3 regions of the Pseudomonas sp. TE3899 genome follow, and region 3 is predicted to be linked to each of the others. Evidence: predicted binding sites of a transcription regulator. Region 3 holds the regulator's gene; each other region holds the start of a gene.
What was found. The regulator FliA, encoded in region 3, starts transcription of late flagellar genes. The targets are predictions, from matches to a motif close to CTAAAGTTTNNNNNNNNNNNGCCGNTAA.
Positions count from the first base shown of each region.

Region 1 (7,960 bases), 1.9 Mb from region 3:
CAGTCCACCACGCCGCTGGCCACGTCCTGCCAGTCATCGATCACCGCAATCTGCACTGCCATCAGCCTTACCTCATCCGCGAACAGGGTTGTATTTGCTTAGCCAGCCCAGCAGGGCCTGGTGGAATTTCGCCGGTTCTTCCATCTGTGGTGCGTGGCCCAGGCCGGGGAATTCGATCAGCGTCGATTGGGGAATCAGCTGGGCCACCTGCTTGCCAAGCACTTCATAGTGACCAATTTTCGCCTTGACCGCCGGGGGCGCGATGTCCTTGCCGATGGCGGTGGTGTCGGAAGTGCCGATCAGCAACAGCGTCGGCACCTTCAAGTCCTTGAACTCGTAGTACACCGGTTGGGTGAAGATCATGTCGTAGATCAGCGCCGAGTTCCATGCCACCTGGGCCTTGCCCGGACCTTTGCTCAAGCCGGCGAGCATGTCGACCCAACGGTCGAACTCAGGCTTCCAGTGCCCGGCGTAATAGGTGCTGCGTTCGTACTCGCGGATGCTCTCGGCGCTGACTTTCAGCTCTCGCTCATTCCATTGATCGACGGTGCGATACGGCACGCCAAGGGCTTTCCAGTCTTCCAGGCCAATCGGGTTGACCAACGCCAGTTGTTCGACCTGTTCCGGGTATTGCAGGGCATAACGGGTGGCGAGCATGCCGCCGGTGGAGTGCCCCAGCAACGTGGCTTTCTGAATGCCCAGCGCCTTGAGCAACTGCTGGGTGTTGGTCGCCAGTTGCTGGAACGTGTATTGGTAATTGTCCGGTTTGCTGGAAGTGCAGAAACCGATCTGGTCCGGGGCGATCACCCGGTAACCGGCCTCGCTCAGGGCCTTGATCGAACTGTCCCACGTGGCGCCGCAGAAGTTCTTGCCGTGCAGCAGCACCACGCTGCGCCCGTTGGCCTTGCCATGGGCGGCGACGTCCATGTAACCCATCTGCAGGGATTTGCCTTGGGATTGAAAGGCAAAGTGCTTGACCGTGTAGGGGTAGTCGAAACCTTGCAGCTGCGGGCCATACGCCGGGCCTTCGGCATGGGCCAGGACGGGCAGTGCGGCGGTCAGCAGCAGGCTGGGCAGCCAGCGGGAAGGGGACATAGGTTTACTCCATGGGAAATTCACGGATGCTGGAAGCGCATGATTAGGGCGACATTAAACACAGGCAATCAGCGACCCCGATCGTTCAACTCATCCAGCCCAGGGTTGCCAGGGCCAGCACGGCGTAACGGGCGCCCTTGGCGAGGGTCACGATCAACAGGAAACGCCCCAGCGGCTCGCGCAGGACGCCCGCCACCAGCGTCAGCGGATCACCGATCACCGGCACCCAACTGAGCAACAACGACCAATGGCCGTAGCGCTGATAATGTTTTCGGGCTGTTTCAAGATGCCGCGGGCTGACGGGAAACCAGCGTCGCTCGCGAAAGCGCTCGATGCCACGGCCCAGCCACCAATTGACCAGCGAGCCAAGGACATTGCCCAGGGTCGCGACCGCCAGCAGCGACCACAGCCAATACTGGTCGCTGAGCAACAGCCCCACCAGCACCGCTTCGGACTGCAACGGCAACAGCGTCGCGGCACCGAACGCCGCCAGGAACAACCCGATATAAGCGCCGGACATCAATGGGCGGGATAGTCCGCCACCACCGTGTCCGTCCCGTCCTTTTTCAGGCCGATGACTTGATAGGCGTCGCTCATGCCATCCATTTCCATGCCGGGCGAGCCCATGGGCATACCCGGCGCCGCCACCCCCAGCAGATCAGCACGCTTGCTCAGCGCCAGCACTTGCTCGGCCGGCACATGGCCTTCGACGAACTTGCCGTTGATCAACGCGGTATGACACGACGCCAGGCGGGGCGGCACGCCGTGCTGTTGCTTGAACGTGCTCATATCGGCTTCGACGTGATCCTCGACCTTGAAGCCGTTGGCTTCCAGGTGGCTGATCCATTTCTTGCAGCAGCCGCAATTCGCATCGCGGTGCACTTCGATGGGGACCAGGTCGGCGGCCTGGGCCAGGCAGGAGAGAAACAGGGCGCTCAGGGCGAGCAGACGCAGGTGGGTTCGCATGGGAAGGTCTCGACTCGGGTGGCGGTCAAAAAAAGAGGCATTTTGACGACTTTAGCCAGGAACGCGGGGGGAGAGTGTTTCGAATTAATACGAAAACGACACCAATCCTGCAGGAGCGAAGCTTGCTCGCGAAGGCGGCGTGTCAGCCAACATCCCTGCTGAATGTGAAACCGCCTTCGCGGGCAAGCCTCGCTCCTACAGGGATCGGCGGTGAACACAGATGTTGTGTACGACGATCCCCCGTGTAGGAGCGAGGCTTGCCCGCGAAGAGGCCCTAACGGCTGGCCTCAAACCCGGCAATTACACCCGAGCCCGAATCCGACGCCCCAACACATCCATCACATCACACCCATCCCTCAACAACAGCGCCGCCGCCAGCGCCAATTGCTGCACATCGGCGCCCTTGGCCTGACTGATATCAAGGCTGGCCAGACTCTCCATCATCTGCGTCCCCGCCAGAAACCGCGCGGCGGCCTGGCAGTGCAAAACGTCCAACGGCGCCTGCGTGGCCACCAGCAACACCGGGGTGTCGGATTCATTGCTGGTCATCGGCATATGCGGATTCATGCCTCACCTCCCGCTTGCGCGGCGTGTAAACCATCGATTGAGGCTTGTACCAGCGAACGGGCAGTATCGAGCAGGTGCTTGCTGGCCCAGCGCAGGGTCGCGATATGTTCCGGGCGGGTGGCGTTGGGGGCTTGGTGGGCGAGGGCTTCGGCGCCGCTGAGGAAGATTGAGGCGTGTTCCAGGGCATCGAGCAGGGGGATGTCGGGTTGTACGGCGAAGAGGTGGTGGTCGGTGTGATCGCAGGGGGCGAAGGGGGTGGATTTTGTGGTTGCGTGGGTCATTGTTGTAGCTCCTTAGTCATCAAGAGCTGCCACAAGATCGCCGTCAAACGAATGGGTGGCAACTGTGCGCAGGTTGACGGACCGGTCTAAGGTACCCGGCGCACTCGAAAGTGCCCCGCGCACAGTCACCATAAAGCTTTGTGTCGAGCACACGAGTGCACGAGCAAAGTTGGAGAACAATGCGCACCTTAAAACCGCCGAGCCGTCAAACCCGATCACGAATGAGTCGTGACGGGCGTGAGGATAGGGAGAGCGGGCAGGGCAGTCAACCGGCGCAAGGCTGGAAAAGGCGGCGTTACCTGTAGGCATATTCTGGCGTGACGCTGCCCCTGTAGGAGCAAAGCTTGCTCGCGATGGCGTCGTGTCAGCCAACATCATTGTTGGATGTACCGGCGCTTTCGCGAGCAAGCTTTGCTCCTACAGGGCGTGTGTTGACTAGCGGACTTTGAAGCGCCCCATGATCGAACTCACGCGGCTATTGGCTTCCAGCAACTGCTGGGTGTTCAGCTCGCTGGCGTGACCGCTTTTCACCAGTTCATCCACCATGTGGCGGATTTGCACCATGCTGCGGTTGATCTCTTCGGTCACGGCGCTTTGCTGTTCGGCGGCGGTGGCGATCTGGGTGCTGAGGCTGTTGATGTGGCTGACGGAGCCGGCCATTTCATCCAGGCCGGAGTTGACCCGTGCCGTCGCATCGGCGGCGGACTGGCAACTGGCCTGGGTGTTTTCCATGGCCGCCACCGAGGAACTCACGCCTTGGGTCAGGCGCTTGAGCATTTCGTTGATTTCCGAGGTGCTGGCCTGGGTGCGGGCGGCGAGGGCGCGGACTTCATCGGCCACCACCGCAAAGCCACGACCTTGTTCACCGGCACGTGCTGCTTCAATCGCCGCGTTGAGCGCCAGCAGGTTGGTTTGCCCGGCAATCGCGCCGATCACCCCGAGAATCTCGGTGATGCGCTGCGCGTCTTGCTGCATGTTTTCGACTTTATGGGTGGCGCTGGCCACTTCTTCAATCAACGCCACCACGCTGCTGGAGGCTTCACCCACCACCACCCGCGAGCGATCCGCGTGTTCGCTGGCGCGCTGGGTGAACGATGCGGTTTCGGCGGCGTTCTGCGCCACGCTGTCGGCGGTGGAACTCATTTCAGTGATGGCGGTGACGGTCTGATCGGTTTCCGAGGCGTGACGCACCAGGATCTGGCTGGTGTGCGCCGAAGTCCGTTGCAGGTTGTCCAGGCTCGAGGCCATGGCGCCGGTGGCCTGGGTCACTTCGCCGATCATGTTCTGCAAGTAGATGATGAAAGCGTTGACCGAGTGGCCGATGGCCCCCAATTCGTCTTCGGCGCGGATAGTGATGCGCTTGGTCAAGTCAGCATCGCCAGCCGACAGCGCGTCGATGTTGGCCTTGAGGATTTTCATGCGGTTGATCAACTGGCGGATCGCGTAGATCTGCAGCAGCACCAGCAGGATCACCATCGGAATCTGCAACAGGCTCAGGGTGTTCAGGACATCGTCACGCTGGGCGGTGATCAGCTTGGTCGGCAGGGCGGTGGCGAGGAACCACGGCGTGCCTTCGATCGGGCGCATGAAGAAGGTACTGGCTTCGCCGTTGTTGTCAAATTCGACGCGCTGGGCTTTGTCGCGGTTAGGCAGACCGGCCTTGACCTGGCTGGCGAACGGCGAGCCGCCGGCCAGCTCACTGATGTTCTTCAGCACGACCGGCCCGCTGATGCGCGAGCTGTTGCTGATGATTTTGCCGTCGGCTTCGACGATCAGCATTTCGGCGCCGAGGTCTTTTTCCTTGCGCGCGATCAGGTCGTTGAAGAAGCCCAGGGTCACGTCGATGGTCGACACGCCGTAGGCCACGCCGTTTTTCTGGATGGCCATGGCGCAGTTGGTGCGCGGCTCGGCACTGGCGTCATCTTTATAGGCGGCGGCCCAGGCGCACTGGCCGCGCGGGGTGGCCATGCCGCCCTTGTACCAGGTCTGGTCGTAATAGTTGGGCGCGGCGTCGCTGTTCCAGAAGGTGTTGACCGCCAGTTTGCCGGAGCTGTCGCGGTGCCAGAAGGTGCTGAACTTGTTGCGTCCCGCTTCGCGCTGGCCTGGCAATGGCCAGATCCCGCCGCCAAACACCTTCAGCTCGCCGTACTGATCCACCAGGCCGGGCAGCACGGTATCGATGGCGGCGCTGTCGAGCAGGGGAATGGTCTGGGTGATGCTGCGTTGCTGGGATTGCACCTTGTTCAGTTCGCCCTGGATCTGCTCGGCGACTTCGGCAATGCGATTGAGGGCTACCTGTTCTTCGGTGTGGCGCAGCTTCGGCGCGACCAACTGGCTGATGCCCACGACCGTGAGCACGGAAAGCAGCAGGATGAACAGGACCAGAAACAGCGTGTAGCGAGCCTGAATGGTACGGAATGCGGGCATGGGACCGGTCCTTGTGCTGCGTTCTTATTGTTGGGGAGTTCGGGTTTGAAAAATAAGGCTATCCAGGACTTATCGGCGCGCTGGGGGCGAGCTTTAGTACGCGCGTGCAAGAAAACGGATCGAGGGACGGACGGTGCGCAAAAGGCGCGTATCGTAAACGGTACAAACCGGCTACATCGGCAGTTATGACAGACGATCGATCGGCTACAGCAAACTTTTAAAGTTCATATAGGCCAATGAAACTGGGCACTTGGTGGTTTGTATCGTAAATGTACGAAAATTGTAAAAAGTAGAAATATTTGTAGGTGGACGTCCTCGTCGCGCCGATACTTCCCCGCATTCATCTCGGTTAAACAAGGATTTTTTATGTTCCCGTCGCAAGGACATTCCTCTCTTCTCACGCTGGCAGGAGTTCGGTCATGACGATTGGTCTGGTCGGCAACTGGACGGCGAAGGCCGGCGTATTTGTTCGACAGGGTTCGGTCAATGCCAAGCCACTGAGCCAAAGCGTCAAGGCGCGAGAGATTTTGAGTCAGGTGGGCACCAACCCGTTGTCGCTCGACAAGGCAAAGATGGATTCCATGTCGATGTGGAAGCAGGTCAAGGGCTTCGACCCGGAAAACGTTTCGGTCAAGCAGCTCGGCAACATGAGCACCTTTCTCAAGCAGAACGGCATCATCAGCGATGTGACGGCGCTGACGCTGCTGAACGCGGGAAACGAGTTCGATAAATTTGGCGTGCCGAAGGACGTGGACGCGAAATTCAATGCCCTGGAATACTTTGCCATCCAACTGGACACCATCCAGAGCAATAACCTGAAGGGCAACAAGTACGCCAACTACCTGGTGCCCGAATACAAGAAAGCCATTTACGCCCTGCAAAACCTCAAGACCTACGGCGAAACCAACGGCCCGGTCAAGAAGAAGTAAGGCGTCATCCTCTGACCCGACCCGCACCGGGTCAGAGGACGGCTGTTCAGCGGTCGAGCAACTTCATCACCTCTTCGGGGTAACGCAAGCCGGCGGTGGCCTCGGCCGGGAAGATCGCTTCCAGCGCCTGCAACTCGCTGTTGCTCAGTTTCACCTCCAGTGCCGCCACATTTTCCTCCAGGTATTTACGTTGCTTGGTCCCGGGAATCGGGATCAGGTAGTCGCCTTGCGCCAGGACCCAGGCCAACGCCAGTTGCCCGGCGGTCACGCCCTTATCCGCCGCCAGCGCCTGGACTTGCTGCACCAGCAGCAGGTTTTTCGCGAAATTCTCCCCTTGAAAACGTGGGCTGAAGCGGCGGTAGTCATCCGCGGCAAAGTCGTCCGGGCTTTTGAGCGCGCCGGTCAAAAAACCACGACCGAGCGGGCTGTAGGGCACAAACGCAATGCCAAGACGCTGGCATGCCGCCAGGCAGCCGTTGTCTTCCTGATCGCGGCTCCACAACGAGAATTCACTTTGCAACGCGCTGATCGGATGCACCTTGTGCGCCCGTTCCAGCGTGGCGGCCGAGGCCTCGCTCAAACCCAGGTAACGCACCTTGCCGGCTTGCACCAGGTCGGCCATGGCGCCGACGGTTTCCTCAATGGCCACTTGCGGGTCGATCCGGTGCTGGTAGTACAAGTCCAGGGTGTCGACGCCCAGGCGTTTCAACGTGCCGTCGATCGATTGGCGGATGTACTCGGGGCGGCCATCGACACCCCGCGCGGTCGGGTTGGCCGGGTCGCGCACGATCCCGAACTTGCTGGCCAGGAACACTTGGTCACGCTTGCCGGCAATGGCTTTGCCGATCAGTTCTTCATTGGTGTGCGGGCCGTACATGTCGGCGGTGTCGAGCAGGTTGATCCCCAGTTCCAGCGCCCGGTGCAGGGTGGCGGTGGCTTCGCGGGTGTCGGTGCCGGTGGTGTAGAAATCGGTCATGCCCATGCAGCCCAGACCGATGGCGCTTACCTGTGGTCCGTTCTTGCCCAATTGACGTGTTTGCATGAGATCAGCTCCTTGAATGGTGAGCCGCCATTGTTCACCTCGACACAAAGCAGATAAACCGGCTAAAACTGCTATCACTATTCGCTATTTCTAAATAATCGGCAGGTGCAGCAGAACCATGGACCGTCTCAACGCCATGCGCGTGTTTACCCGGATCGTCGAGTCGGGCGGCTTTGCCAAAGCGGCGGACAGCCTGCAAATGCCCCGGGCCTCGGTGACCATTCTGATCAAGCAACTGGAGGCCCACCTGGGGGTGCAACTGCTGCAGCGCACCACCCGGCAAGTCAGCCTGACCCTAGACGGCGCGGCGTATTACCCGCGATGCGTGCGTTTGCTGGCGGATCTTGAGGAAACCGAAGCGGTGTTTTCCGCCGCCCGGCACAACCCCAAAGGCTTGCTGCGGGTGGACATGCCAGCGGGGATCGGGCGGCTGATCGTGATTCCGGCACTGGCGCAATTCACCGACAGGTACCCGTTGATCGAGCTGGAAATCAGCTTGAACGACCGCACGGTGGACCTGATTCGCGAAGGCGTGGACTGTGTGCTGCGTGGCGGTTCACCGCTGGATGACTCACTGGTGGCGCGGCCGCTGGTCACGCTCGATCAGGTGACCTGCGCCAGCCCCGACTACTTGCGGCGTCACGGCGTACCCC
Region 1 is NZ_JBWBQR010000001.1:1,290,447-1,298,406, forward strand. It holds gene ACZ89E_RS05875 (D-2-hydroxyacid dehydrogenase family protein) at 1-62, opposite strand, end outside; gene ACZ89E_RS05880 (alpha/beta fold hydrolase) at 73-1,095, opposite strand; gene ACZ89E_RS05885 (YqaA family protein) at 1,181-1,615, opposite strand; gene ACZ89E_RS05890 (DUF411 domain-containing protein) at 1,615-2,061, opposite strand; gene ACZ89E_RS05895 (short-chain dehydrogenase) at 2,362-2,628, opposite strand; gene ACZ89E_RS05900 (DUF3077 domain-containing protein) at 2,625-2,909, opposite strand; gene ACZ89E_RS05905 (methyl-accepting chemotaxis protein) at 3,345-5,336, opposite strand; gene ACZ89E_RS05910 (hypothetical protein) at 5,756-6,265, shown strand; gene ACZ89E_RS05915 (aldo/keto reductase) at 6,312-7,307, opposite strand; gene ACZ89E_RS05920 (LysR family transcriptional regulator) at 7,426-7,960, shown strand, end outside.
Region 1: a site for FliA is predicted at 5,406-5,433, ahead of ACZ89E_RS05905 (methyl-accepting chemotaxis protein). Genes of this name have one in related genera too.

Region 2 (7,960 bases), 3.5 Mb from region 3:
TTCGTGATGATGCCGTCGAACTTCGACCCGTCTCCAGGTTTCCCGGAAACCCGGCAAGTGGTGGAGAACATCGGTTCGGCGCTGGAAACGGCGCGCCCCGGCAGAGTTGTGGCCCTGTCGACTATCGGCGCTCAGGCTTCCCAACCGAACCTGCTTAATCAATTGCGCTTGCTGGAGCTGGCGTTGAGCGAGCTGGCCTTGCCCGTCACCCTGTTACGGCCGGCCTGGTTCATGGAAAACGCGTTATGGGATGTCGAGCACGCCGTCGGTTCGGGCGGGATACCGAGCTTCCTGCAACCGCTGGATAAACCCGTGCCGATGATCGCCACCGCCGATGTCGGTCGCGTCGCCGCCGAGCTGTTGCAAGAGGATTGGCGCGGTCAACGCATCGTCGAACTGGAAGGCCCGCAACGGATCACGCCGCTGCAACTGGGCGCCGGGTTCAGCGAATTGCTGGGTAAACCGGTGCGCATGCACGTCGTGCCACGGGAAACCTGGCAGGGCTTGTTTGAACGTCAGGGGATGCGCCATCCATTGCCACGGATGCAGATGCTCGATGGCTTCAATGAAGGCTGGATCGAGTTTGAAGGCGAACCGCGCAAAGGCCGGGTCGAGTTGTTGACCGTGCTCAAACAACTGCTGGCGCGTTAAACCTGTAGGAGCGAGGCTTGCCCGCGAAGAGGCCATCACGTCCGACATTGATAGTGGCTGTGACGACGCCTTCGCGGGCAAGCTTCGCTCCTACAGGTGATGGCGGTCATTCAGTCAGCAAGTGCCATCGCGGGCAAGCCTCGCTCCTACAAAAACATCCCACCCGACGCTTCAATGCGCTGGCCGTTGATCCACTGGCCGCCCGGCGACAGCAACAGCGCAATCGCCGCACCAATATCATCCGGCTGACCGGCGCGACCCAGCGCCGTGTTGCTCGCTACCATCTGATTCACCACAGCGATATCTCGCACTGCGCCGCCGCCAAAATCAGTCTCGATGGCCCCCGGCGCCAGGATGTTCACGGCAATTCCACGCTCGCCGAGTTCCTTGGCCTGATACCGGGTCAGCACTTCCATCGCGCCTTTCATCGCCGCATAAGCGCCGTAACCCGGCAGGCTGAAGCGCGCCAGACCGCTGGAAATATTGACGATGCGCCCGCCGTCATTCATCAGCGGCAGCAAGTTCTGGGTCAGGAAAAACGGGCCTTTGAAATGGATATTTACCAGCAAGTCGAACTGCTCGACGGTGGTGTCGACGAAATTGGCGTGCACACCGATCCCGGCGTTATTGACCAGGAAGTCGAAGTGCTGACGATCGAAGTGGTTCTTCAGCACCTTGGCGACTTCGCTGCTGAAGGCGGCGAAGCTTTCACTCTGGCCGACGTCGAGTTGCAGCATGGCGGCGCGGCCACCGAGGCTTTCGATTTCCGCGACCAGTGCCTGGGCCTCATCGGCGCGGCTGTGGTAGGTGCCGATGACGTCGATGCCTTGGGTGGCCAGGTGCAGCGCGGTGCTTTTGCCCAGGCCGCGGCTGGCGCCAGTGATCAATGCGATTTTACGGTTCATGGGATTTCCTCAAGCGGTGGGTGAGCGATGTGAGGAAGTGTATTTATCCGCCTGGCAGTGATAAACAGGAGTGAATCGGAATCACTGGTCGGTTAATCCGAACAATAAAGGTCGGCCTATGAACAAGCTGGAACTGCTGCGCACCTTCGTCCGTGTCAGCGAAATGTCGAGTTTTACCCTCGCCGGCGAGAGCCTTGGCCTGCCTCGGTCTACGGTGTCCGAGCACATCCAGGCCCTGGAAACCCTGCTCGGCACACGCCTGCTGCAACGCACCACGCGCAAGGTCCAGGCGACCCAGGATGGCCTGGCGTTGTACGAGCGCAGCAAGGATCTGCTGTCGCACATGGATGAAATCGAAGGCCTGTTCAAGCAGGACGAGGCCTCGCTGGCGGGGCGGATTCGCATCGACATGCCGAGCATCATGGCGCGGCGCTTCGTAATGCCGCGCCTGCCGGAGTTCATGGCCAAGCATCCGCACTTGGAACTGGAGATCAGCAGCACCGACCGCCGGGTCGATTTGCTCAGCGAGGGGTTTGATTGCGTGGTGCGGGTCGGGGCGCAACCGGATCAATCGGTGGTGGCGCGCCGGGTGTGCGAGTTTTCCATGGTGAACTGCGCGAGCCCGGCGTACCTGGAGCGTTATGGCGTGCCGGAACACCTCGATGATTTAGCCCGGCATCGGCTGGTGCATTACGTCGGTGTGCTGGGTTCACGTTCGGAAGGATTCGTGTACGAGGCGGCGGGGCAAACCCGTCGCGTGCCGATGGCCGGCAGCATCACGGTGAACAACTCCGATGGCTACGAATCGGCGTGCCTGGGTGGTTTCGGTTTGATCCAGGCGCCGTTGCATGGCATGCGGCCGTATCTGCTCACGGGGGAGCTGGTGGAGGTGCTGCCGCAATGGCGAGCCCCGTCGATGGACGTATCACTGCTGTATGCGCGGCAGCGGCATTTGCCGTTGCGGGTGCGGGCGTTCATGGAGTGGCTGGAACACGTTATCCAGGCAACCCACTGACCCCTGTAGGAGCGAAGCTTGCTCGCGAAAGCGGTCTATCAGTCAACATTTACGTTGAATGTTAAGCAGCCTTCGCGGGCAAGCCTCGCTCCTACACAGGTCCGGGCGGGTCAGAACAGTTTGGTGAACAACCAGTACAAACTGCCCGACAACAGGATCGCCGCCGGCAAGGTCAGGACCCAGGCCATCAGCAGGTTGCGGATGGTCTTCATCTGCAAGCCGCCGCCATTGGCGACCATCGAACCGGCCACCCCCGAGGACAACACGTGGGTGGTCGACACCGGCAAACCAAACATGTCAGCGGCGCCGATGGTCAGCATGGCCACGGTTTCCGCCGATGCACCCTGGGCGTAGGTCAGGTGGGTCTTGCCGATCTTTTCACCGACCGTCACCACGATGCGCTTCCAGCCGACCATGGTGCCCAACCCCAGCGCGATGGCCACGGCGATCTTCACCCACAGCGGAATGAAGCGCGTGGAGTTGTCGATCTGTTGCTTGAACAGTTGCAGCTTGCCGCTGGTGTCGGCGTCGAAGTTGCCGACCTTGTTCTTGTCCATCAGGCGAATGGTTTCGCTCGTCAGGTACATGTCGTTACGCACGTTGCCCACGGCCTCGGCCGGGACTTTCGACAGCGAACCGTAGCCCTTGACCTCGGCGCCGATACGGCCGGTCAGTTCGGCGAGGGCGGGGACCAATTGTGGCGTGGCCTCCTTGCTGCGTACGTAGTCGGAAAGGATCGCTCGCGGATCCGCCGGGGCCGGCTGCGGCGATGCTTTGACCAAGGCTTGCTGGGTGACTTCGGCCACGGCGGCGAACTGCAACGCCTGATCGGCGGGCATGGTGCGGTTCAGCGCGTAGGCCATTGGCAGGGTCCCGACCAGGATCAACATGATCAGGCCCATGCCTTTCTGGCCATCGTTGGAACCGTGGGCGAAGGACACGCCGGTGCAGGTCAGGATCAACAGGCCGCGAATCCACAATGGCGGCGGTGCGTCGCCTTCCGGTGCCTTGTACAGCGCGCGATTCTTGACGAAGGCGCGCAACGCCAGCAGCAACAGCGCGGCACAACCGAAGCCGACCAAGGGCGAGAGCAGCAGCGCGTAACCGATCTTGGTCGCTTGTGCCCAATCCACGCCGCTGGTGCCATCGCGGCCGTGCATCAGGGCATTGGCCACGCCGACGCCGATGATCGAACCGATCAAGGTGTGGGACGACGAGGCTGGCAAGCCCAGCCACCAGGTGCCGAGGTTCCACAGGATCGCGGCGATCAGCAGGGCGAAGATCATCGCGAAACCGGCGGAGGAGCCGACTTGCAGAATGAGTTCCACTGGCAGCAACGCGATGATGCCGAACGCCACCGCGCCGCTGGACAGCAGGACGCCGAGGAAGTTGAAGAACCCGGACCAGGCCACCGCGAAGTTCGGTGGCAGCGAGTTGGTGTAGATCACCGTGGCCACGGCGTTGGCGGTGTCGTGGAAGCCGTTGACGAATTCAAAACCCAGGGCGATCAGCAGCGCCACACCCAGCAGCAGAAACGGGGTCCAGGTGGTCACCACCGTGCCGAGTTCGTGCATGTCGTGCATCAGGCTGTAAGCGGTGAACAACAACCCGCTGGCCAGTACCCCGAAGAAAATCACCAGGGTGAACAGGCCGGGTTTTTTATTGAGCTGCGGTCTGGCGCTGCTGCCGCTGACGGGCGCCTGGGCAGTGGTATAGGAAGGAGTAGCCATCACGGACAATCCTGATGAGGGAAGGAGTGTCGCCCATGATCGTTTCAAAATGTGACAGAGAGACTGCGGTGGGTCAGTGTTTGGGGTTTTTCACCTACTGATCGTTCCCACGCTCCGCGTGGGAATGCCTCCCCGGACGCTCTGCGTCCGCTTTGGGACGCGGAGCGTCCCTGGCTGCATTCCCACGCGGAGCGTGGGAACGATCAACAGCGTGGGAACGATCAACGTCCTGTAGGAGCGAGGCTTGCCCGCGAAGAACGATAACGCGGTCATTCAGATAGACCGAGGCGTTCCATTCGCGGGCAAGCCTCGCTCCTACAGAGGAATGGGGTGCGTTAATAATCCTGGCGCTTACGAAACGCCCAACGCCCGGCAATCAAGGTAAAGGTCGCCACCAGCGCCACCAGAATCCAGAAACCTTCCGGGTCGCCGGAGAGCGGCACGCCACCCACGTTCATCCCGAAAAAACCGGCAATGATGTTGATCGGCAACGCCAGCACCGTGACCACGGTCAGGGTAAACAGCGTGCGGTTGCTCTGTTCGTTGAGGTTGGCGGCGATTTCTTCCTGCAACAGCTTGATCCGTTCACCCAGGGCCGTGAGGTCGTTGATGATCAGCGCAAACTCCTCGGTGGACTTGCGCAGCTCCTTCACGTCTTCCTTCTGCAGCCATTGCGGCGGCCGGTTGAGCAGGCGCAGCAACGACCCCGGCTCCAGCGCCAGCAGCCGTTGCAAGCGCACCAGCACCCGACGATTGGCGCCCAGTTCGGCACGGTTGGTCGACAGTCGCGAGGAGAGTAATTCGTCTTCGATCTGATCGACGCTCTGGCTGGTCTTGCGCACGATCTGCGTCAGCACTTCGCCCTGATCGCGCAGCAGGTGCACGAGCAATTCCAGCGGCGAACGAAAGCACTCGCCGGCCTTCACCGAGGAACGCAACTTATCCACCGAGTGCAGCGGTTGCAGGCGCGCGCTGATGATCAATTTGCTGCGGGCGCAGACCCACAGCGTCGAGACATCCGAGGACACCATGCTGCTGAGGTTGAACACCACATCGTTGACCACCGCCAGCAATGCCGAATCCACATGCTCGATCCGCGTCGAACGCGAGCCCTCGTGCAGCGCCTCGAAAAACTCCTCGGGCAATTCCAGATGACTTTTCATCCAGCGCTCACACGCGGCGTGGGCCAGGTTCAGGTGCAGCCAGAGGAATTCGTCGCTGTCATCCGGTTGCTGCAAACAGCGTAGCGCCTCAGCCGAATCGATCTCCCGGCCGCGCTCACCCGGACGAAAACGGAAGCCGTACAGCAAGCCGAACAAGTCAGTGTCGCGGTGAGTGTGATCGATGCTGTGGTTCATGAGGTCTCGCTGGGAGGAAGTGCCTGTCGCGGGTTTCACAGGTTCACTTGAGCCGCATCATCGCAAGGTCTCTTGACGGTTTTGTGACAGTTGCGTGGTGCGCAAACGTGTGCGCTACCGATGATCGGAATTGATTCAAGAACCGCTCTGGCACGCCGATGACGCAGGTGTTAGGTTGCGCGGCTTCGGCCACGAGCCGGGACCGCAGACAGGGAAGTTTGGACGTCTCTCACGCCCAACCAGGCGTGCCTATTTCCTGTCATGAGTATCACTCGATGCTGCAAAAATCCCTGAGAGCCCAAATCCTCGCATTGCTCGGCGGCAGCCTGTTGGCGATGTTGCTGATCGCCTTGGCCTGCTTTCATTTCCTGTCCAGCGGCGTGCAAAGCTACGCCAATCTGATCGACGGGCCGTTGCACACTTCGCAATTGATCGATGAGGCCAACCTGCAATTCAAAGTGCAGGTACAGGAGTGGAAAAACGTCCTGCTGCGCGGCAAGCAGCCGGCGGACCTGGATAAATACTGGAAGCAATTCGAAGACCGCCAGCGCGACGTGCAGGGCATCCTCAGCGAACTGGCCAGCCAGAAAGGCCTGGACGGCCAGCTCAAGACCCGCATCGAACGCCTGCGTGACGAACACCGTCAGTTGGGCAGCGCCTACCAGAAAGGACGCGATGCCTACGTCGCCGCCGGTGCCGACCCAACCGCTGGCGACACCGCCGTCAAAGGCGTGGACCGCGCCACCAGCGATCAAATGAGCGAATTGGTCGGCGAACTGCGCAAGCAGGGCACCGAGCAATCGGCACTGATCAGCGCCGGTGCCGAGCGCACGGTGATGTTGGGGATTATCGTGATGCTCGCCTCGGGTCTGTTGATTGGCCTGTTGAGCCTGTGGCTGATCAACCGCAACCTGGTGGACCCGATCCGCAAACTGATCGACTACGTGGCGCAACTGAGCCAGGGCAAGTTCGCCGACCGCGTGGCCAGCACCCGTCAGGATGAGCTGGGCAAACTGGCCATGGCCGCCAACACCCTGCGCGATTTCCTCGCCGAAACCTTCAACCGTTTGCAGCGCAGTGCCAAGGACCTGGACAGCGCCAGCGGCGAGTTGAACGCCATCGCCGGCCTGATGGCCAGCGGCACCAACGAACAGTTCAACCGCACCGACCAAGTGGCCACGGCGATGAACGAAATGTCCGCCACGGCTCAGGAAGTGGCGCGTCACGCCGCCGATGCGGCACGCGCCGCCGACGATGCCGACCAGTCCGCCCAGCAAGGCGAAAAGGTTATGCAGGGCACCATTCACACCATCACCCAGATGCGCGGCGAAATCGCCAATACGGCCACGGTGATCCGTCGTCTGGAAACCGACAGCGGCCGCATTGGCAAAGTGCTGGAAGTGATTCGCGGCATCGCCGAGCAGACCAATTTGCTGGCGCTCAACGCCGCCATCGAAGCGGCCCGTGCCGGTGAAGCCGGACGCGGCTTTGCGGTCGTGGCCGACGAAGTGCGCAGCCTGGCCCAGCGCACGGCGGCGTCGATCATCGAGATCAACCAGATCATCCAGACCGTGCAAACCGGTGCGGTGGACGCAGCCCAGGCGATTGAAAGCGGTCAGTCGCGCAGCGAAGAAAGTGTCGCCCAGGTGACCGAGGCCGGCGCGATGCTGGAGCGCATCACCCATGCCGTGGAAGCCATCCGCGACATGAACCGCCAGATCGCCACCGCCGCCGAAGAACAGACTTCGGTGGCCGAAGACATCTCGCGCAACCTGACCGAGATCACCACCATCGCCAGTACCAACCTGGACAACGTGCAACGTACCGAAGCCGCCAGCCACAACCTGCACGGCTTGTCGGGGCAGTTGAATGAAGTGACGGCGCGTCTGAGCGCTTAAGCAAAAACACTGTGTACCGGTTCGCTTACCAAACCGGTACACAGTCGATCTCAAGTGCGGCCAGCGGATGTCGATGATGGGTTTAACCTGAACCCACCTAGGATCAATCCCATGGTTAGCATCACCTCGGTTTCCATCAACCAGACCCTTTCAACACCGACCAGCAAAACCGCGATCAGCGACAGCACCGACGACGCGACCTCCGTGACGGCGGCTGCCTCCAGCGATACCTCCAAGACTTCCGCGAACGGTACGGCGCCGGCGGCGGGTGGCGGCAGTTCGAGCAGCAGCACGGAATCCGACGCGGTGAAGGACTTGCGCAAGCAGATCGCCGAGCTGCAAAAGCAATTGCAGGAACAACAACAGCAACTGCAAGCCGCTCAGGCCAAACAGGAAAGCGCCG
Region 2 is NZ_JBWBQR010000001.1:6,706,062-6,714,021, forward strand. It holds gene ACZ89E_RS30460 (NmrA family NAD(P)-binding protein) at 1-651, shown strand, start outside; gene ACZ89E_RS30465 (SDR family NAD(P)-dependent oxidoreductase) at 798-1,556, opposite strand; gene ACZ89E_RS30470 (LysR family transcriptional regulator) at 1,675-2,571, shown strand; gene ACZ89E_RS30475 (inorganic phosphate transporter) at 2,682-4,301, opposite strand; gene ACZ89E_RS30480 (transporter) at 4,637-5,659, opposite strand; gene ACZ89E_RS30485 (methyl-accepting chemotaxis protein) at 5,935-7,557, shown strand; gene ACZ89E_RS30490 (hypothetical protein) at 7,669-7,960, shown strand, end outside.
Region 2: a site for FliA is predicted at 5,794-5,821, ahead of ACZ89E_RS30485 (methyl-accepting chemotaxis protein). Genes of this name have one in related genera too.

Region 3 (7,960 bases):
CCATAAACACTCCGTTAGACGCAGCGGGGCGTTGTCGCCCCGCTGCGGCAGAATCAAATACGCCGTGCGGCGTAACGCTTGAGCATGCTCGGGACATCGAGAATCAGCGCAATGCGGCCGTCACCAGTGATGGTGGCGCCGGACATGCCCGGGGTTCCCTGGAGCATTTTGCCCAATGGCTTGATGACCACTTCTTCCTGGCCCACCAGTTGATCGACGACAAAGCCGATCCGCTGGGTGCCCACCGAAAGGATCACCACATGGCCCTCGCGCTGCTCTTCATGAGCGGCGGAGCTGACCAGCCAGCGCTTGAGGTAGAACAAGGGCAGTGCCTTGTCCCGCACGATCACCACTTCCTGACCGTCGACGACGTTGGTGCGCGACAGGTCGAGGTGGAAGATCTCGTTGACGTTCACCAGCGGGAACGCAAACGCCTGGTTGCCGAGCATGACCATCAGCGTCGGCATGATCGCCAAGGTCAGTGGCACCTTGATGACGATCTTCGAGCCCTTGCCCTTGGTCGAGTAGATATTGATGGTGCCGTTGAGCTGCGCGATCTTGGTTTTCACCACGTCCATGCCCACGCCACGACCTGACACATCGGAGATCTCGGTTTTGGTCGAGAACCCCGGTGCGAAAATCAGGTTGAAGCAGTCCGACTCGCTGAGGCGGTCCGCCGCATCCTTGTCCATCAAGCCTTTCTTGACTGCGATACCGCGCAGGACATCAGCGTCCATGCCCTTGCCGTCATCGGAGATGGACAGCAGGATGTGGTCGCCTTCCTGTTCGGCGGACAGAATCACTTTGCCGCTGCGCGGCTTGCCCATCGCTTCGCGTTCGGCCGGCTCTTCGATACCGTGGTCGACCGAGTTGCGCACCAAGTGGACCAGCGGGTCGGCCAGGGCCTCGACGAGGTTCTTGTCGAGGTCGGTTTCTTCGCCGACCAGCTCCAGGTTGATCTCTTTCTTGAGCTGGCGAGCCAGGTCGCGAACCAGGCGCGGGAAGCGCCCGAAGACCTTCTTGATCGGTTGCATCCGGGTCTTCATGACCGCGGTTTGCAGGTCGGCCGTGACCACGTCGAGGTTCGACACAGCCTTGGACATGGCTTCGTCGCCGCTGTTGAGGCCCAGACGGACCAAGCGGTTACGCACCAGTACCAGTTCACCCACCATGTTCATGATTTCGTCGAGACGCGCGGTATCAACCCGCACGGTGGTCTCGGCTTCGCTGGCCGGTTTTTCCGGTGGCGGCGCGGACGGGGCACGGGCCGGAGCCGGTGCAGCCGCGGCGGTCGGTTTCGGCGCTTCGGCTTTAGGCTCGGGCGCTTTGGCGACAGGTTTCGGCGCCGGTGCCGGGGCTTTGGCGACGGGAGCCGTCACCACAGTGCCGGTACCGACTTCAGTGAACTTGCCTTTGCCGTGCAATTCGTCGAGCAGCGATTCGAACTCGTGATCGGAGATCAGATCGCCGCCGGCCGCTTTAGCGGTGGGCGCAGCCGGGGCTGGCGCCGAGGCAATGGCGGTTTCCAGCGCATCGACGGCAAAGTTGCCCTTGCCGTGCAGCTGATCGAGCAGTGCTTCGAATTCGTCGTCGGTGATGTCCGAGCTGTCGCCAGCCGCTTTCGGGGCCTTGGGTGCCGGTGCAGCCGGAGCGGCTACGGCATCCACCGCGAACTGACCTTTACCGTGCAACTGATCGAGCAACGACTCGAACTCGGCATCGGTGATTTCGTCGCTGGCCGATGCGGCCGGCGCAGGCACAGCCGCCGGAGCTTCGGCCTGGGCCTTGACGGCATTCAGCGAGTCCAGCAGTTGTTCGAATTCGTTATCGGTGATGTCGCCCGACTCGCTTTCAGCGGCCGGTTCTTCCACCGCGTCGGCAACCGGGGCTGCGACGTCGGCCGATTGTGGCTCGGCCAGACGGGCCAAGGCTTCCAGCAATTGCGGAGTGGCAGCCGTGATCGGGCTGCGTTCGCGGACTTCGGTGAACATGCCGTTCACCGCATCCAGCGCTTCAAGAACCACGTCCATCAGTTCCGAGTCGACGCGTCGTTCACCCTTGCGCAGGATGTCGAACACGTTCTCGGCGATGTGACAGCACTCCACCAGCTCATTGAGCTGGAGGAAGCCGGCGCCCCCTTTTACAGTGTGAAAACCGCGAAAAATTGCATTGAGCAAGTCCGCATCATCCGGTCGGCTTTCCAGCTCGACCAGTTGCTCGGACAGTTGCTCTAGAATCTCGCCGGCCTCAACCAGGAAATCCTGAAGGATCTCTTCATCGGCGCCGAAGCTCATTAAGGGGGTGCTCCTAAAGGTCTAAAAACCTAAAAAACCTAAAATCCAAGACTGGATAACAAATCGTCCACATCGTCCTGACCGGACACAACATCTTCTCTTTTATCGGCATGAATCTGCGGACCTTCACCCTGCGAGAGATGTTTTTGTGGATCTTTTTCAGCCAGCATCGCTTCACGGTCATGTTCGATACCCGCAAAGCGGTCTACCTGGCTGGCCATGAGCACGAGCTTGAGCAGGTTGCTTTCAACTTCGGTGACCAATTGGGTCACGCGCTTGATCACTTGACCGGTGAGGTCCTGGTAATCCTGGGCGAGCAGAATGTCGTTGAGGTTGCTCGACACCGTGCGATTGTCCGCGCTGCTGCGCGTCAGGAAACCGTCGACCCGCCGGGGCCAGCTCGCGGAACTCTTCAGCCCCGACTTCGCGACGCATGAAGCGTCCCCAGTCGGCGCTCAATGCCTGGGCTTCAGTGCTCAGGCCATTGACCAGCGGCGTGGCGTTTTCCACCAGGTCCATGGTGCGGTTGGCAGCGGCCTCGGTCAGCTTGACCACATACCCCAGACGCTCGGTGGCGTCCGTGATCTGCGAGACTTCCTCGGCTTGCGGCATGTTCGGGTCAATCTGGAAATTGACGATCGCGCTATGCAGCTCGCGAGTGAGCTTGCCAACTTCCTGGTACAGGCCGCGGTCACGGGTCTGGTTGAGCTCATGAATCAGTTGCACAGCGTCGCCAAACTTGCCTTTTTCAAGGCTGTCGACCAGTTCGCGGGCATGTTTTTTCAGGGTCGATTCAAAATCGCCCTGTGAAGATTCGTTGTGGTCCATAGCTACCCCGTGGCGCAGTGACTCAACCGATGCGTTCGAAAATCTTTTCGATTTTTTCTTTCAACGCCTGGGCCGTGAAGGGTTTGACCACATAGCCGTTAACACCGGCCTGGGCCGCTTCGATGATCTGTTCGCGCTTGGCTTCAGCGGTCACCATCAGCACTGGCAGGTGCTTGAGTTTTTCATCGGCGCGCACGTGGCGCAGCAGGTCGATACCGGTCATGCCCGGCATGTTCCAGTCTGTTACCAGAAAGTCGATGCTGCCGCTGTTGAGCACCGGAATGGCAGTGGTGCCATCGTCAGCCTCGACCGTGTTGGTGAACCCAAGGTCACGCAACAGGTTTTTAATGATCCGCCGCATCGTTGAGAAGTCATCAACGATGAGGATTTTCATGTTCTTGTCCAATTCGACCTCCAAGCAGTCTTAAACGCGCCCAGCACCTGGACGCGCCATTTCATTCAATCCGGCAAAGCACTCAAATGACTGTCTGGAGCACAACAGATCGAGACCGCTGCAGTTCACACCACACCAGCCTCGTTCGCAGTGTCCCCACACTGCCTTCAGCGCGCTCGCCACTCCCCCAAACGCCCCCGCAAACGGGCCGCGCACTGGCTGTGTAACTGGCTGACACGGGATTCGCTGACACCCAGGACCTCACCGATTTCCTTGAGGTTCAGCTCTTCGTCGTAGTACAGCGCCAACACCAGTCGCTCACGCTCCGGCAAATTGGCAATCGCGTCCGCCAAGGCGGCCTGGAAACGTTCATCTTCCAGATCGCGCGACGGCTCCAGATGAGCACTGGCGCCATCCTCGTGCAGCCCTTCGTGTTCGCCGTCCTGCAACAGGTCGTCGAAACTGAACAGACGGCTGCCCAAGGTATCGTTCAAAATCCCGTAATAATCGTCGAGACTCAATTGGAGTTCGGCCGCAACTTCGTGATCTTTAGCATCACGGCCGGTTTTAGCTTCAATCGAGCGAATTGCGTCGCTGACCATGCGGGTATTGCGGTGGACCGAACGTGGCGCCCAGTCCCCCTTGCGTACTTCATCGAGCATCGCGCCACGGATTCGAATGCCCGCGTACGTTTCGAAACTCGCGCCTTTGCTGGCGTCGTATTTGGTTGACACTTCAAGCAGGCCAATCATCCCGGCCTGGATCAGGTCTTCCACCTGGACACTGGCCGGCAGACGCGCCAGCAAGTGGTAAGCAATGCGTTTGACCAGTGGCGCGTAACGCTCGATCAGCTCGTATTGCGAATCACGTGCCGACTTCTTGTAGAGGTTGTAGCCACTGGCTGTCATAGGACGGGTCCTGCGGTCTGTTGCACGAGGCGCTCGACGAAAAATTCCAGGTGCCCGCGCGGGTTGGCCGGCAGCGGCCAGGTGTCGACTTTCTGTGCAATCGCCTTGAACGCCAGGGCGCACTTGGAGCGCGGGAAGGCTTCGTAGACGGCACGTTGCTTCTGCACGGCCTTGCGCACGCTTTCGTCGTAAGGCACGGCGCCGACGTATTGTAGGGCCACGTCGAGGAAGCGGTCCGTGACCTTGGTCAACTTGGCGAACAGGTTGCGCCCTTCCTGCGGGCTCTGGGCCATGTTGGCCAGGACGCGGAAGCGGTTCATGCCGTAATCGCGGTTGAGCAATTTGATCAGGGCGTAGGCGTCGGTGATGGAGGTCGGCTCGTCGCAGACCACCAGCAACACTTCTTGCGCGGCGCGGACAAAACTGACGACCGAGTCACCAATACCCGCAGCCGTGTCGATCACCAATACATCAAGGTTATCGCCGATATCGCTGAAGGCCTGGATCAGGCCGGCATGCTGGGCCGGGCTCAGATGAACCATGCTCTGGGTGCCGGACGCGGCCGGGACGATACGGATACCGCCCGGGCCCTGCAACAGAACGTCGCGCAGCTCGCAGCGGCCTTCGATCACGTCGGCCAGGGTACGTTTGGGCGTCAGTCCCAGCAGAACGTCGACGTTCGCCAGACCCAGATCGGCGTCCAGCAGCATGACGCGTCGGCCAAGCTCTGCTAGAGCCAGGGACAAGTTCACTGACACGTTAGTCTTCCCGACGCCACCTTTGCCGCCGGTCACCGCGATCACCTGTACGGGATGCATGCTGCCCATGTTATTTCTTTACCTTGTCTTGCATAGACGGAGGCCACATTACTGGCTGCGCGTTCATCAACTGAACAATGCATGGCAGACCATCGATGTAGGTACAAAAACTGTTCATTAGTACCTCAGCCAACCTGCTTGGTCGGGCTGTGGTAAATATCAGCGAACATGTCAGCCATGGCTTCCTCGCTGGGTTCTTCCTGCATTTGCACGCTCACCGCGCGACTGACCAACTGGTGACGCCGCGGCAGATGCAGATCATCTGGAATGCGCGGGCCATCGGTGAGGTACGCCACCGGCAATTCATGACTGATGGCCAGGCTCAACACCTCGCCCAGACTCGCCGTTTCATCCAGTTTAGTCAGGATGCAGCCAGCCAGCCCACACCGCTTGTAACTGTGATAAGCGGCGGTTAGAACCTGTTTCTGGCTGGTGGTTGCCAGGACCAGATAATTTTTCGATTTGATCCCGCGACCGGCCAGGCTTTCGAGTTGCATGCGCAAGGCCGGATCGCTGGCCTGAAGGCCGGCGGTATCGATCAGAATCACGCGTTTGCGCAGCAACGGATCCAGCGCCTGCACCAGGGACTGGCCCGGATCGACGTGTGTCACCGACACATTCAGAATGCGGCCCAGCGTCTTCAATTGTTCCTGGGCGCCGATGCGGTAGCTGTCCATGCTCACCAGCGCGATGTTCTGCGCGCCGTACTTGAGCACGTAACGGGCCGCGAGCTTGGCCAGGGTGGTGGTCTTGCCCATGCCGGCAGGGCCGACCATGGCAATCACGCCGCCCTCTTCCAGTGGCTCGACTTCCGGTGTGGCGATCATCCGCGCCAGGTGCGCCAGCAACATGCGCCAGGCCTGACGAGGCTCTTCAATATCGGTAATCAGCGCCAGCAGGTCGCGGGACAACGGGCCGGACAAGCCGATGCGTTGCAGGCGACGCCACAGGTTGGCCTGGGCCGGACGGCTGCCTTGCAGCTGATTCCAGGCCAGGGAGCCGAGTTGCACTTCCATCAATTCGCGCAGGCTGTTGAGCTCGAAGCGCATCGAATCGAAAGCCCGTGGGTCAACACCGCCGGACACGGGCGCCGGGGCTGGCGCGGCACGACGGGGCTGTTCGTAAGTCGGTTCGATCAGCGGCTCGGCAGCGGTCAACGGCAGGCCGGCGAACAACTGGCGATTGGTGGTCTTGTCACCGTCGGTCTCGCCTTCGCCGCGCAGGCTCAGTTCGGCCTGGGCGGTGACGATGCGCGACTGGGTCTTGCGCAGCTCATCCTCGAGTTCCATGTTTGGAACGCGTGGGGCCAGCGCCGACAATTTGTAATCCAGGGCAGCCGTCAGCTCGACACCACCGGCAATCCGGCGGTTACCGATAATGGCCGCATCAGCGCCCAGCTCATCACGTACCAGTTTCATGGCCTGACGCATATCGGCGGCGAAAAAACGCTTAACTTGCATAAACCACTACCTCAGCCGTTGGGCCCTACTGTCGCAACGATGGTCACTTGCTTGTTGTCAGGGATTTCCTGATACGCCAACACGTGCAAACCCGGGACTGCCAGCCTGCCGAAACGCGACAACATGGCGCGAACCGGACCGGCTACCAGCAGAATCACCGGCTGACCTTGCATCTCTTGACGCTGTGCCGCATCGATCAACGAACGTTGCAGCTTCTCTGCCATGCTTGGCTCCAGCAGAACGCCCTCTTCCGAGCCTTGTCCTGCCTTCTGAAGACTATTGAGCAATATCTGTTCCAACCTTGGCTCCAAGGTGATAACTGGCAGCTCCGACTCAGTCCCTACAATGCTTTGGACGATTGCGCGGCTTACGCCGACGCGCACCGCCGCCACCAGCGCGGCAGTATCTTGACTCTTGCTGGCATTGTTGGCGATGGCCTCGGCGATGCTGCGGATGTCGCGAACCGGCACTTGTTCGGCGAGCAACGCCTGCAAGACCTTGAGCAGTTGCGACAGCGACACCACCCCCGGCACCAGCTCTTCAGCCAGTTTCGGCGAGCTTTTGGCCAGCAATTGCATGAGTTGCTGCACTTCTTCGTGGCCGATCAGCTCACTGGAGTGCTTGTACAGAATCTGGTTCAAGTGGGTTGCCACTACCGTACTGGCATCGACCACGGTGTAACCGAGGGACTGCGCCTGGGCGCGCTGGCTGATTTCGATCCAGACCGCCTCCAGACCAAAAGCCGGATCTTTGGCGGTTATGCCGTTGAGCGCGCCGTAGACCTGCCCTGGGTTGATCGCCAGCTCGCGATCCGGGTAAATCTCGGCTTCGGCGAGGATCACGCCCATGAGGGTCAGGCGGTAGGCACTTGGGGCCAGGTCGAGGTTGTCACGAATGTGCACAGTCGGCATCAGGAAGCCCAGGTCCTGGGACAGCTTCTTGCGCACACCCTTGATCCGCGCGAGCAACTGGCCACCCTGGTTGCGGTCCACCAGCGGAATCAGGCGGTAGCCCACTTCCAGGCCGATCATGTCGATCGGGGTCACGTCGTCCCAGCCCAATTCCTTGGTTTCCTGGGCGCGGGCCGGGGATGGCAGCAGTTCTTGCTGACGCTGGACCTCTTGCAAGGCCTGGACCTTGACCACGTTCTGCTTCTTCCAGAACAGGTACGCGCCGCCGGCCGCCAGGGCCGCCATGCTGAGAAAGGAGAAGTGCGGCATGCCGGGCACCAGGCCCATCACCGCCATCAAACCGGCCG
Region 3 is NZ_JBWBQR010000001.1:3,157,289-3,165,248, forward strand. It holds gene ACZ89E_RS14440 (protein-glutamate methylesterase/protein-glutamine glutaminase) at 1-4, opposite strand, end outside; gene ACZ89E_RS14445 (chemotaxis protein CheA) at 54-2,294, opposite strand; partial or broken gene ACZ89E_RS14450 (protein phosphatase CheZ) at 2,333-3,122, opposite strand; gene ACZ89E_RS14455 (chemotaxis response regulator CheY) at 3,145-3,516, opposite strand; gene fliA (RNA polymerase sigma factor FliA) at 3,684-4,424, opposite strand; gene fleN (flagellar synthesis regulator FleN) at 4,421-5,251, opposite strand; gene flhF (flagellar biosynthesis protein FlhF) at 5,368-6,702, opposite strand; gene flhA (flagellar biosynthesis protein FlhA) at 6,714-7,960, opposite strand, start outside.